DNA from 4 places in the Oceanimonas sp. GK1 genome. Region 1 is predicted to be linked to each of the others. Evidence: predicted binding sites of a transcription regulator. Region 1 holds the regulator's gene; each other region holds the start of a gene.
The links. The regulator sigma-54, encoded in region 1, starts transcription at its own class of promoters, with help from an activator protein. The targets are predictions, from matches to a motif close to TGGCACNGTTTTNGCTT.
Positions count from the first base shown of each region.

Region 1 (3,204 bases):
CCGAACGGTGCCGGCAAGACCACCTCTTTTTACATGATAGTGGGCCTGGTGCAGCGGGACGCGGGCAGCATTACCATCGACGATCAGGACATCAGCCACGAGCCGATGCATGTGCGCGCCCGGGCCGGCATCGGCTACCTGCCTCAGGAAGCCTCCATTTTTCGCCGCCTGAGCGTGGCCGACAACCTGATGGCGGTCTTGCAGACCCGCAAGGATCTGAATGCCGACGGCCGTAACGAAAAAATGGAGCAGCTGCTGGAAGAGTTCAACATCACCCATATTCGCGACAGCTTAGGCATGAGCCTGTCCGGCGGCGAACGGCGACGGGTGGAGATCGCCCGGGCACTGGCGGCAGATCCGCGCTTTATACTGCTCGATGAACCCTTTGCCGGCGTGGATCCCATTTCTGTCATAGACATCAAGAAGATCATTCTGCACCTGAAGGAACGGGGTCTGGGCGTGCTGATCACCGATCACAACGTGCGCGAAACCCTGGACGTATGCGAAAAGGCCTATATTGTCAGTCATGGCCATCGGATTGCGGCCGGGACCCCGGCGGAGATACTGGCCAACGAACAGGTCAAAAAGGTCTATCTCGGCGAACAATTCAGCCTTTGACGGCACCGCGACGCGGTTGATTAGGAAGGACGTTGCAACGAATGAAGCCCACTCTTCAGTTACGCCTTGGCCAACAGCTGACCATGACCCCCCAGTTGCAGCAGGCCATTCGCCTGCTGCAACTGTCCAGCATGGAACTGCAGCAGGAAATCCAGATGGCCCTGGACAGCAACCCGCTGCTGGAGCAGGAGGAGCCGGACAGCATCAAGGTCGACGACAACCGCAACGAAGAGCAGATGGCTTCGGATACCGCCATGGAGCGCAACCAGCTGGGTGAAGATCTGCCCATGGACACCAGCTGGGAAGAGGTGTACACCGCCTCTCCCGTCAGCGGCGGCGCCGGCCTGCCGGAAGGGCTGGAAGACACCGTCTACCAGGGTGAAACCACCGAAAGCCTGCAGGACTACCTGATCTGGCAGATGAACCTGACCCCCTTCAGCGAGACCGATCAGGCCATTGCCCTGGCCATTATCGACGCCATCGACGATGCCGGTTACCTTACCGCCGATATCAACGACTTGCTGCAGGCGGTGTCGGCGGACGAGCTGGACATAGAGGCGGACGAAGTGGAAGCCGTGCTCAAGCGCATTCAGCACTTCGATCCCGTCGGCGTGGCCGCCCGCAGCGTGCAGGAATGCCTGTGCATTCAGCTGGACCAGTTTCCGCCCGACACCCCCTGGCTGGCCGAGGCCCGCAACCTGCTGCTGCAGCACATGGACCTGCTCGGCAACCGGGACTATCGCAGCCTGCAGCGCAAGACCAAACTCCGGGAAGAGGAGCTGCGCGCAGTGCTGGCCCTGATCCAGCAGCTCGAGCCCCGCCCCGGCAGCAGCATTCTTCAGGGCAACTCCGAATACGTTATTCCCGACGTGGTGGTCACCAAACGCAGCGGCGCCTGGGTGGCGGAGCTCAACCCCGAGGCCATGCCCAAGGTACGGCTCAACCAGACCTATGCGGCCCTGGCCAACAAGCCCAGAAACAGCGAAGACGGCCAGTTTATTCGCAACCATTTGCAGGATGCCAAATGGTTCCTCAAAAGCCTTGAAAGCCGAAATGAGACGCTGCTCAAGGTTGCCAATTGTATTGTTGAACAACAACAGGCATTCTTTGAGTATGGAGAAGAGGCCATGAAGCCCATGGTGCTGAACCATGTGGCGGAGGCGGTGGAAATGCATGAGTCCACCATTTCCCGGGTGACCACCCAGAAGTTCATGCACACCCCCAGAGGCGTGTTTGAACTCAAGTACTTCTTCTCCAGCCATGTGGGCACCGACGATGGCGGTGAGTGTTCTTCCACGGCAATTCGCGCCCTGATCAGAAAACTGGTCGGGGCCGAAAACCCGGCCAAGCCGCTGAGCGACAGCAAAATTGCCCAGCTGCTGGCCGACCAGGGGATCAAGGTGGCCAGGCGGACCATCGCCAAGTACAGGGAGTCACTGGCCATTCCCCCTTCCAATCAGCGCAAACGCCTGGTTTAAAGGCAACGACAGAAGGAAGACGTTATGCAAATTAATCTGACTGGACACCATGTCGAAATCACCGATGCACTGCGTGATTATGTAAACAGCAAGTTTTCCCGGCTGGAACGCCACTTCGATCACATCACCAATGCGCACGTCATCCTCAATGTGGAAAAAATGCAGCAGATTGCCGAGGCCAAGCTGCATGTCAGTGGCGGTGAGCTGTTCGCCAACGCCCAGCACGAAAACATGTATGCCGCCATCGATGGCCTCATCGACAAGCTGGATCGCCAGATCATCAAACACAAAGAGAAGCTCAAGCAAAAGTAACCATGGAAGTCGCCGACATACTAAGCAGGGACTGCACCCGCAGTGCAGTTCCCTGCACGAGCAAAAAACGTGCTCTGGAAATCATCAGCGAGCTGGCTGCCGACCACCTCAATATCGGCAGCCAGTCGCTTTTTGACTGTCTGCTGGCCCGGGAGAAAATGGGCAGTACCGGCATTGGCAACGGCATCGCCATTCCCCATGGCCGGATCGGTAATGACAACAAGGCGACGGCCGTACTGCTTACCTTTGCCGAGCCAGTGGAGTTCGATGCCATCGACAATCAGCCGGTCGGTCTGGTGTTTGCCCTGCTGGTGCCGGAGCAGGAATGCAAACAGCACCTTAAAACCCTGTCGCTGATCGCCGAGAAGCTGAGCAACAAGCAGGTCTGCCGGCAACTGCGTCAGGCCGGCAGTGACGAAGAACTTTATCAAATCATGATTTCAGCCTGAGGAGCCAAGATGCAGCTGGTGATTGTCAGTGGCCGTTCCGGGTCGGGCAAGACAGTGGCGTTGCGGGTGCTTGAGGATCTCGGCCACTACTGCGTCGACAACCTGCCGGTGGCACTGCTGCCGGAGCTGGTGCGTCTGCGCCAGGACAAGCCCGGGGCCGTGGCCGTGAGCATAGACGTACGCAACCTGCCCGACAGTCCCGAGCAGCTTGAGGCCTTTCTCGCCGAAGTGCGGGCCATGGACGACGTGCAGCTGTCCAGCTTCTTTATCGACGCCGACAACTCGGTGCTGATCCGTCGTTTTGGCGACACCCGTAGGCTGCATCCCCTGTCCCGCCACAGCCTGAC
Region 1 covers NC_016745.1:908,514-911,717, reverse strand. Annotated here, with positions in the region: gene lptB (LPS export ABC transporter ATP-binding protein) at 1-618, shown strand, start outside; gene GU3_RS04290 (RNA polymerase factor sigma-54) at 660-2,096, shown strand; gene hpf (ribosome hibernation promoting factor) at 2,121-2,408, shown strand; gene ptsN (PTS IIA-like nitrogen regulatory protein PtsN) at 2,411-2,857, shown strand; gene rapZ (RNase adapter RapZ) at 2,867-3,204, shown strand, end outside.

Region 2 (3,204 bases), 1.5 Mb from region 1:
CCAGGGACTGCTCCAGCACCTGCTCCGCCACCTGGTTACGGTCCTGGCAGCGGGCCATCAGGTCACGCAGGGCATCGACCCGGGGGCGGTACGTGGTGGTCAGTTCGGTCACCTCGGGATGGGCGCACAGGCTGGCATCGGTGGCCTGAATGGCGAGCAGCAGCTGTTGCTTTTGCTCGGTAAGGGGCGGCAGTTCCAGCGCCTTGCGCTTGACGATAAGCGCAAGCTCCTGCTCGGTCAGATCGAGCAGGCGCTGAAGTTGTTCCTGTTGTTGTTGCAGCAGCGTATCAAGACTCATTAATACAGGGACTCTATGTCTTGTTCCAGATTGAGGATGTTGCCCGCCAGCCGGTCGGCATTCACCTGATAGCTGCCTTCATTGACCGCCTTTTTAATGGCGTCCAGCCGGGCGCTGTTGTCGGTGTCGCCGCCGGCCTGCAGGCTTTGCTGCATACGGCTGAGCTGTTTGGCTTCCGGGGTCAGGGTCACTTCATCCCGGCCGGCACTGACCGAAGGCGAAGAGCCGGGCTGGGTCTGGGTTGCGTCGTTTTTCTGCGGGTACTTGTTGCCGCTGACCGACGGGCTGTTATGAATGCCGGGAGGAAGCTTGTCGATGGCCATAAGATTCAATCCTGATTTGCTGCTGTCATTCGGTTATCGACCGATCTACTGGCAACTTTAGCAGAATTTACAGGGCGACCTTCACCACCCCGGCTTCGCTGATCCGCCCTTGAATCTGGCGCCCGGAGCGGCTGTTGCGAATACGAATATGCTCGTTGAAGGTGCCGTCTTCCTCGGCGGTACCCTCGGTGCGAATCGACAGCCCGCCGGTTTCGGCCACTATGGTGACCTTGTCGCCCTTGCACACCACGCACAACTGGCTGGCAAGCACCGGGCGGCCCGGGCGCAGATCCCGCTTGCTGCGGGTCCCCAGCAGCGACTGAATATCGTCAAAGACGTCACCGCGCAGCAGCACCTCGTCCTGGTAGCTCAGCTGCAGTTGCTCCGGCTGCAACAGGGTATTGCGGGCGATGGGGGAGGCGGCGGTGACCACCGGCTTGAGAATGCGCACCCGTACCGGCACAAACAGGCTCCAGCCCGGCTCTTCATGGCATTGCAGATGCACATGGGTGTTGCGCCGGACCTCGCCGCTGCCGCGCAGCTCGGCGGTCAGCATGCCCGGGCACTCGGTCAGCTGCAGCCGGGTATCAATGCCGGCGGCCTCGATTTCCACTTTGTCCCGGGGGCCGGCGACCACGAAATCGCGCACATAGTCCTCGGCGTAGCGGCCAATCTGTTCGTGCACGTTCGCCTGGGCCAGCAGCGGCATGAACGCCAGCAGCGCCAGGCCCAACCGGGTTGCGGCCGGCGGGCGGCCGTGCCGCCGGGGAAAAAAACCATTAAGCATCTTCACTCCATCGCCGATAACGCCCTTGTCGCCGGTCCCGTTCTTTGCCGGGCTCAAGTAGCGCTGGCACATTGCCGGTGTTAAGCTAGGTGACAGCAGATGACAAATAATGCATAAAACATGCCATGCGCCTTAAGCTTGGCATCACGAATCGTTCTGGAGGCGGAATAATGGCGGGAGTACTTGACTCGGTAAACCAGAGAACCCAGCTGGTGGGCCAGAACCGGCTGGAATTATTGTTGTTCCGGCTCAATGGCCGCCAAAGATTTGGCATCAATGTCTTCAAGGTCAAGGAAGTGTTGCAGTGTCCCCGGCTCAGCAGCCTGCCCCAGCGTCATCCGGTGATTCGAGGGGTGGCCAATATTCGCGGCCAGACCATTTCCATTATCGATCTGAGCAAGGCCATGGGCGGCCGCCCCATTGAGCAGACCGATACCAGCTTTGCCATCATCTCCGAATACAACCGTTCGGTGCAGGGCTTTCTGGTGAACTCGGTAGAGCGCATTGTGAATGTCAACTGGGAGTCGATACTGCCGCCGCCCAAGGGGGCCGGTCGTTTCAACTACATGACCGCAGTGACCGAAATCGACGGTGAGCTGGTGGAAATTCTCGACGTGGAAAAGATCCTTGATGAAATTTCCCCGGCCAGCACCGAGGTGAACGCGTCCATCATTGAGCAGTCCCACCGACAGGCGGTACAGCACAAGCCGGTGCTGATCGCCGACGACTCGTCCGTGGCCCGCCGTCAGGTGCAAAAGGCGGTGGAATCCCTGGGGCTGGAATGCATCGTCACCGAAAACGGCAAACAGGCGCTGAACAAGCTGCTGGAGCTGGCCGGGCAGGGCCCCATTCACGAGCAACTGTCACTGGTGATCTCCGACGTGGAAATGCCGGAAATGGACGGTTACACCCTCACCGCCGAAATCCGCAATCATCCGGCACTTAAAGATTTGCACGTGATCCTGCATACCTCCCTCAGCGGCGTCTTCAACAAGGCCCTGGTCGAAAAGGTCGGGGCCGACAATTTTATTGCCAAGTTTCAGCCCGATGAGCTGGCCACGGCCGTTAATAACGCGCTCTGAACAAGGTGTAACGAACACGGATGAAAACTTTCACCGATGAGCAGTACTTGGCGTTTTGCCGGTTTCTGGAAAGCAACACCGGCATTGTGCTGGGCAACAGCAAGCAGTACCTGGTCAAGAGCCGGCTGGCACCGTTGCTGGCGCGTTTTGGCATTGCGTCCATGGGCGAGCTGCTGGAGCGCTCCATGCAGTTGCGGGAGCGGGAGCTCAAAACGGCGGTGATCGACGCCATGACCACCAACGAAACCCTCTGGTTTCGGGATGTCTATCCGTTTGTTCAGCTCAGCGAGCGGTTGTTTCCGGAGCTGGCCAAGCCCGGCAAATCGTTACGTATCTGGTCCGCGGCCTGCTCGTCGGGCCAGGAGCCCTACTCCATTGCCATGACCGCCCAGGAATATTCGGCCCGGCGGCCGGGGGCCTTGCCGGGGCTGCAAATTCTTGCCACCGATATTTCCGCCACCATGCTCGAGCACTGCAAAACCGGCATTTACGACAGCCTGTCGCTGGCCCGGGGGCTGTCGCCGGAGCGGCGCAGCCGTTTTTTTACTCCCCTGAGCGAGGGTCGCATGCAGTTGCAGGCGGGGATCAGAAACATGGTCAGCTTTCGCTCCTATAACCTGCTCGACAGCTATGCCTCACTGGGCAAGTTCGACATTATTTTCTGTCGTAACGTGTTGATTTATTTCTCTCCCGAGAACAAATCCAAAATTCTTA
Region 2 covers NC_016745.1:2,958,058-2,961,261, reverse strand. Annotated here, with positions in the region: gene flgN (flagellar export chaperone FlgN) at 1-298, opposite strand, end outside; gene flgM (flagellar biosynthesis anti-sigma factor FlgM) at 298-621, opposite strand; gene flgA (flagellar basal body P-ring formation chaperone FlgA) at 689-1,408, opposite strand; gene GU3_RS13975 (chemotaxis protein CheV) at 1,579-2,490, shown strand; gene GU3_RS13970 (protein-glutamate O-methyltransferase CheR) at 2,511-3,204, shown strand, end outside.
Region 2: a site for sigma-54 is predicted at 1,518-1,534, ahead of flgA (flagellar basal body P-ring formation chaperone FlgA). Genes of this name have one in related genera too.

Region 3 (3,204 bases), 1.5 Mb from region 1:
CCCGCCAGCTGGCCAATATTCTGAGCCGGCTGCACGAGCGCCAGAGCATGACTTACGATCAGAAAGGCCACACCAAAGGCATCAACAAGGGCGCCGGCTTCAAGGTGTAAGCCGCCCCTTCGCCCGTTACAGCTCGCCCCGCCGCAATCTCTGATAGAGCGCCAGATCCAGCTCCAGCTCGGTGACGTACATGTCGCCGTCGGGGTAGCTGTTGACCACCCGCGCGCCCCGCACCACGCCCCGGCTGGAGCTGCTGACGGTGCCGTCCTGCAGAATATGACTATCGAGCTGGCTGGAACTCGATACCCTCACTCCGCTCAGCTGTTCGCTCAGCTCCCGGTAGGCATCCAGGCGCGAGGCGCGCATGGCGTGCAGCAGTTTCTGCTGATAGTCCCCGGGCCGCTGCAGGCTGATGGGCGCATAACCCACCGCATAAAGATGGCCCCTGGCGGGGGCGTCGGCCGAGCCCTGGCCGGCACAACCGGCAAGGCCGACCAGCGCCAGCAGGGCCAACAGCTTATTTGTCATAACGTCTCCTGATGTGCTCGGGGATCTCGGGACCTCGCGTGTTCAGCATGGCCGCCACCAGGTAGTCGGGCACAAACTGCTGGGCACTGCTGACCATGCCGTGATCCGCCATGGAGATCAGCCGGGCATTAATCAGTTTGCCCCCCAGGGTGTCGCTGATGGTGCCGTGCAGCAGATACTGGGCATTGATGCGCCCGCTCAGCTGACGGTAATCCCGGCTGGTGCTGACATCTCCCTCGGGGGTGATGCGAATAAAGGGCAGCGCCTTGAAGTCCACCACCTTGAGGCCGTACTGATTAAGCTGAAACATCATGGTTTCCGATAACAAGCGGCCGAATTCGTCCTGGCGGGTGTAATCTTCCTGACTGACAAAGCCACTGACGGCAATGCCCGCCTGCCGGTTCATGTTATGGGCCGACGACACCAGCCGGTAGGCCAGCGCCGACATGTGCTGCTGCAGCTGGGTCTGGCCGCCCACCAGTGAAGGGCCGGCCTCGGGCAGGTAGGCGCTGCGGGTGCCGGCACTCATGCGCATGGGCACCCCGTCCTGGCTGTGGCGAGGGGAACGAGCGGGCGCCGGTGGCTCTCCCAGGGCCTGGTGACTGACATAATGAGCCGCATGATCGTGAGGCAGATAGTGGTTTTGGCCGTCAAACCGGGGCTGCCCGGTACAGGCGGACAACCCCAGCACGGCGGCCAGAATAAGGGCTCTGGTCATTCACAGGCTCCCGTTGTTAAAGAAACTGATGATATATCGGCCGCCGGAGCATGAACTTTACTCAGACAGCCGGTGATGGCGGCAAACCGCCCGGCAAGAATTTTGCATAAACCTTGCCATATTCTCACTGGAACCGCGATTTTTTCAAAAGCGGCTCACCGTTTGACAGGATGCGTCCGTGATCAAAAACCCCCTTGCCGTGCTGTTGCTGTTGTTTCCGCTGCTGGCCCGGGCCGACTGGTATCAGGCCGAAGGCTCGGCCCCCCTGAGCCTCGGCGCCGACACCGCCCGCCAACAGGCGCTGGAGCAGGCCCTGAGCGATGCTCTGCTGCAGTCGGGCGCCTCCCTGAACACGGTGCAGTCGGTCACCAACGGCGCCTTTGCCGGCCAGCAGCTGGATATTTCCGCCCAGGGCGAGCTGATGGACTATCTGATCCTCAGCGAGCGCCGGGAGCAGGGCCGGCTGTGGCTGACGGTGCGGGCCGACATCTGGCCCGGCGAGCGCCGCCAGGAACAGTGCGCCGGTCGCTACCGCCCGGGCATGAGCCTGACGCCCATCACGCTGCAGCACCCTCAGCAGGGCGCCACCGGACAGATCTATGAACTGGGCACGGCGCTCACTCGGCGGCTGGCGAGCCGGCTGGAACCCAGCGTCAATATTACGTCTACCCTTGCCCACGGTCTGGACACCGACCCCGCCCTGCCCCGGGAAGCGGGGCTGCGCCGGGGCGGCGACCTGCTCGCCGGCAAACAGCGGTCCCGGCTGCTGCTGAGCGGGGTGATCGAAGACATCAGCATTGAGGATGGCCACTGGACCAAGTGGACCTTTTCCGAGATTCCCCGGGCCTTTCGCATGCGCATCACCCTGGAAGACAGCCTCACCGGCGATGTGCTGCTGCAGCGCCAGTACCAGACCCGCTCAAGCTGGGACTACCGCCGGCACGACAAGGTCAATGTGCATGAACAGGGCTTCTGGCAGTCCGGCTACGGCCAGGCGGTGGAGCAGGTCCTGGCGAACATCGGCCAGGACGTGATCAAGGCCCAGGCCTGCCTGAAGGCGGTGGGCAACATAGTGCAGCAGTCGGAAGAAGGCATACTGATGGATCTGGGCCGGCGGGAAGGCATTCAGGTGGGCGACCGGTTTACCCTCACTCACCGTCGCCAGCTTACCCCGGGCTATTACAGCGAGACCTCGTCAAAGGCCGCCTTTGTGGTGCAGCAAAGCCATGGCGACTACAGCCTGCTGGCCCCGGCCGACGCCGAAGCCAGGGCCATGACGGTGATGCCCGGCGACCGCCTCACCCAGCTGTAGCCCTGCTCGAATAACCGCCAAACGCTCGGCACAACGTTGCGCCACCGGAAGAAATTTGCAATATTGTGCCCGCCTTGTCCCCGTAGTTTAATGGATAAAACAAGCCCCTCCTAAGGGTTAGATGCAGGTTCGATTCCTGCCGGGGACGCCAGGCCTTCGCTGTTTCCCCGCCTTTTCTGTTACATTGGCCCCATCTTGATAACGGGAGCCATTCATGACCAGATCCGTGCTTATTACCGGTTGCGCTACCGGCATTGGCCACGCCGCCGCCCATTACCTGCACCAGCAGGGATTCAACGTCATCGCCTCGGCCCGCAATGAGCAGGACGTGGCGCAACTGCGCCAGCAAGGGCTCAAGGCGGTGCACTTGGATCTGGCCGATGAGGCCAGCATCGAGCGGGGGCTGGAGCAGGCCCTGACGCTGACGGACGGCCAGCTGTATGGTCTGTTCAACAACGGCGCCTACGGCCAGCCCGGCGCCCTGGAAGACGTGCCCACCGCCGCCCTGCGCGAGCAGTTCAACACCAACCTGTTCGGCACCCATCACCTCACCCGGCTGGTACTGCCGCTCATGCTCGGTGCCGGAGCAGGCCGCATTATTCAGAACAGCTCGGTGCTGGGGCTGGTGGCCATGCAATACCGCGGC
Region 3 covers NC_016745.1:2,961,268-2,964,471, forward strand. Annotated here, with positions in the region: gene flgN (flagellar export chaperone FlgN) at 1-110, shown strand, start outside; gene GU3_RS13995 (LPP20 family lipoprotein) at 127-528, opposite strand; gene GU3_RS14000 (FlgO family outer membrane protein) at 518-1,246, opposite strand; gene GU3_RS14005 (flagellar assembly protein T N-terminal domain-containing protein) at 1,425-2,558, shown strand; tRNA gene GU3_RS14010 (tRNA-Arg) at 2,635-2,709, shown strand; gene GU3_RS14015 (SDR family oxidoreductase) at 2,773-3,204, shown strand, end outside.
Region 3: a site for sigma-54 is predicted at 1,338-1,354, ahead of GU3_RS14005 (flagellar assembly protein T N-terminal domain-containing protein). Genes of this name have one in related genera too.

Region 4 (3,204 bases), 1.5 Mb from region 1:
AATATCCGCCTCCTGCAGGTCCTGGTTCACCATCACCTGCACCTGCTGGCTGAGCTGGCGGGCATTCTGCTCCGGCGCCCCCTGGTGCAGGTTAAGCTGCCGCTCCCCCTGGGGCTGAGGCGCCCGCTCGGCCGCGGTGGCACCGGCTTCGCGACCAGCGGTCACCGCCGCCAACGGCTGTTGCCCGTCCGGTGTCACCGGCGGCTGGCCGCTGGCGTCACGGGTCACACTGCCCTGAGTCTGGGTCATGGCATCGCTCAGCTGCTCGGTGCGGGAAGCATTATCTTCAGGCTCCGCCGACTCGTCTTTCGCCTCGGCGGCGTTATCCATCACCGGCAGGTCGGTATCGGGAGAATCGGTGTTGCTCACCAAGGCCTGCTCGGTGGCCATGCCGGACTGCTGGGCCTGTTGCCAGCGGCGGCCATGCTCAATCTGGGCCAGCCACTCCGGGGTGGCCGGCTGGCGCTGGCTGTCCTGGCGAGTGATAGCGGCATCCTGTCTGGGCTGAGCGGCCTGCACATCACCCTCGGCGGCCGATGGGTCATCAGGCACCGGGGCGGAAGACACCGAGCGGACGGAGGAAGACTCGGCCACCGCGCCTTGGAAGGATGCCCCGGTCTGACGGGGATTGATGCTGTCCGCCGGGCGTTCACCGGCCGGTTTGCCCTCGATAGCCTCCTCTCCGCCAGCGGCGGGCAGGGTTTGCTCACCGGTTGGGAGCCCCGCCGCTTTTTCAGAAACCTGGGGGGTCACCGGCGCGCGTTCGGCTCCGCTGACCGGCGACATGGTGAGGGTGGAAAGGGATATTCCCGCGGCCCGGCCCGCGTTGTTTGATTCAAGTTTGTCTGACTCAGGCTTGCCGGCATCGGGCTTGCCGGGCACCGGTGGTGCCTCGGTCTGGTCGGCAGAAGACGACGGCGCGGCCACGCCCCGGCTCGGCGTGTGTGCCACGGGGCTTTCCTGCGCCACACCCTCAACCACCGTTTTCCCCTCACCGGACGACGCTTTCCCATCGGCGGCCGGCGGCGTCTCAGGCTGGGCCGCGGACATTAAGGGCTTTTGCAACGCATTGCCGCCCTCGGTGGCGGCAGCCGGTGGCTTGCTGGCCGGCTGCCCGGCAGCCTCCTGGACACCGGACACGGGGTTACCCTGCCGGGACAGGGAGGGCTCGTTTTCCGGCGGCTCACTGAGAGTATTTGCCGCCTCCGGCAGCGCCTTGCCGCCCGGCACCACTACCGGCACTACCACCGGCACAACGGCGTCATCGGGCAAAGCGGCGCCGGTGTCAGCTAGCTGCTCCCCGGCGTCAGGCTCACTCTGCGGCTGGTCGGCATCGGTCTTTGAAAGGGGGGCCGTTGACGGCGTCTCGGCACCGGAGTCAGCCTGGGCAGAAGGCTCAACCCCGGCAGGTTCGGCGTTGCCGCCGTCGGCGGGCGCTGCCGCGGCAAGGGTGCCGGCGGACTTTTCCGCGCCGGTGTCGGCCTCGGTGGCGGCCTGCGCCAGCAGCTCGGCAAAGCCGGAGGACTTTGCCGCGTCGCCCACCGGCGAAACGGCCCTTGCTGAACCCATGCCGCCGGACAGGGCGGGAATGACTGTGGTCATGCTGATCCCTTGATTGTCGCTGTGGCCACCGTGGCCCGAATGCTGGTCAACTGCCAGAGCAGGTGATGAAAGCAAGTTATGTACCAACTTTGCGGTTTCCTGCCCCCCCCTTCACGCCCTTCACCCTTGGTAAGGGGAGGTGCACAAGGGCTCGGTCATGTATTCCCTCCCCTTTGCAAGGGGAGGGTCAGGGAGGGATTGGAAACCTACAGCGGCTTGCGGTGAAAGCGGTAAATGGCGAGGTTGTCGAGCATCTTCTGCTCCTGACGGGCGGCTTCCTGTTGCTTGCGCTCGCTTTCGCGCTCCATTAACTTGCCAATGGCCTGCTTGCGGGCGCGCACCGCCAACCAGGCATCGCGGCTTTGGGCCAATTGATCCCGGGCCTGCTGCAGGCCCTGCTGTTGCTGTTGCTGGGCCACTTCCAGCTTGTCGATAAAGCCACGGAAATGGCCGAACTGGTGGGCTTCCAGCCCGCTTCGGCCGCGCTGCTGAAAGGTCTGCACATACTGGCGCTGATACTGGCTGAGGGTCTGCAACTGCTGCTCCATCTGCTGCAGCTGCAACTGGGCGATATTGAGCTCCGCCGCCGCCTTGCGCTCTTCCCCCTCCAGCTGCTCCAGCAACAGGGTCAATGCCCGGCTCATCCGCCAGCCCTCAGCAGCGGCATGGCCACTACCGCCAGCTCCTTGAGGCAGGACTCGAAGTCAAACACCTCGGTCATGGTCTGGGTCAGGAAACGATCCAGGCGCGGACGAATGGTAATGGCCATGTCGAGCCTGGGATCGGCGCCGCTTTTGTAGGCCCCCAGGTTGATCAGATCGTGGTTCTGCTGGTAGAGGGCATAGGCCTGCTTGAGCACCCTGGCCTGCTGCTGATGCTCCGGGGTGGTGACCGCCGTCATCACCCGGCTGATGGACTTTTCAATGTCGATGGCCGGGTAATGTCCGCTGTCGGCCAATTGACGCGACAGCACGATATGGCCGTCGAGAATGGCCCGGGCGGCATCGGCAATGGGATCCTGCAGGTCGTCGCCCTCGGTGAGCACGGTAAAAAAGGCGGTAATGCTGCCCTGGCCTTCGCCGCCGTTGCCGGCCCGCTCCACCAGCGCCGGCAATTTGGCGAACACCGAGGGCGGATAGCCCTTGCTCGCCGGCGGCTCCCCCACCGCCAGGGCAATTTCCCGCTGGGCTTGGGCATAGCGGGTGAGCGAGTCCATCAGCAGCAACACGTTCAGCCCCTGATCCCGATAATACTCTGCCAGGGTCAGGGCGGTTTCACAGCCCTTGAGCCGCATCAGCGGCGAGGCATCGGCCGGGGCCGCCACCACCACGGCGCGGGCCCGGCCTTCGTCCCCCAGGATCACGTCGATGAACTCCTTGACCTCCCGGCCCCGCTCGCCAATAAGCCCCACCACCACCACATCGGCCCTGGCGCCCCGGGTCATCATGCCCAGCAGCACACTCTTGCCCACCCCGGAGCCGGCAAACAGCCCCATGCGCTGGCCCTGGCCTACGGTAAGCACCGAGTTGATGGCGCGCACCCCCACGTCCATGGGCGCCTCAATGGGCTTGCGGGCCATGGGGTTGATGGGGCGGGAGACAA
Region 4 covers NC_016745.1:2,906,207-2,909,410, forward strand. Annotated here, with positions in the region: gene GU3_RS13735 (flagellar hook-length control protein FliK) at 1-1,602, opposite strand, end outside; gene fliJ (flagellar export protein FliJ) at 1,809-2,246, opposite strand; gene fliI (flagellar protein export ATPase FliI) at 2,243-3,204, opposite strand, start outside.
Region 4: a site for sigma-54 is predicted at 1,672-1,688, ahead of GU3_RS13735 (flagellar hook-length control protein FliK). Genes of this name have one in related genera too.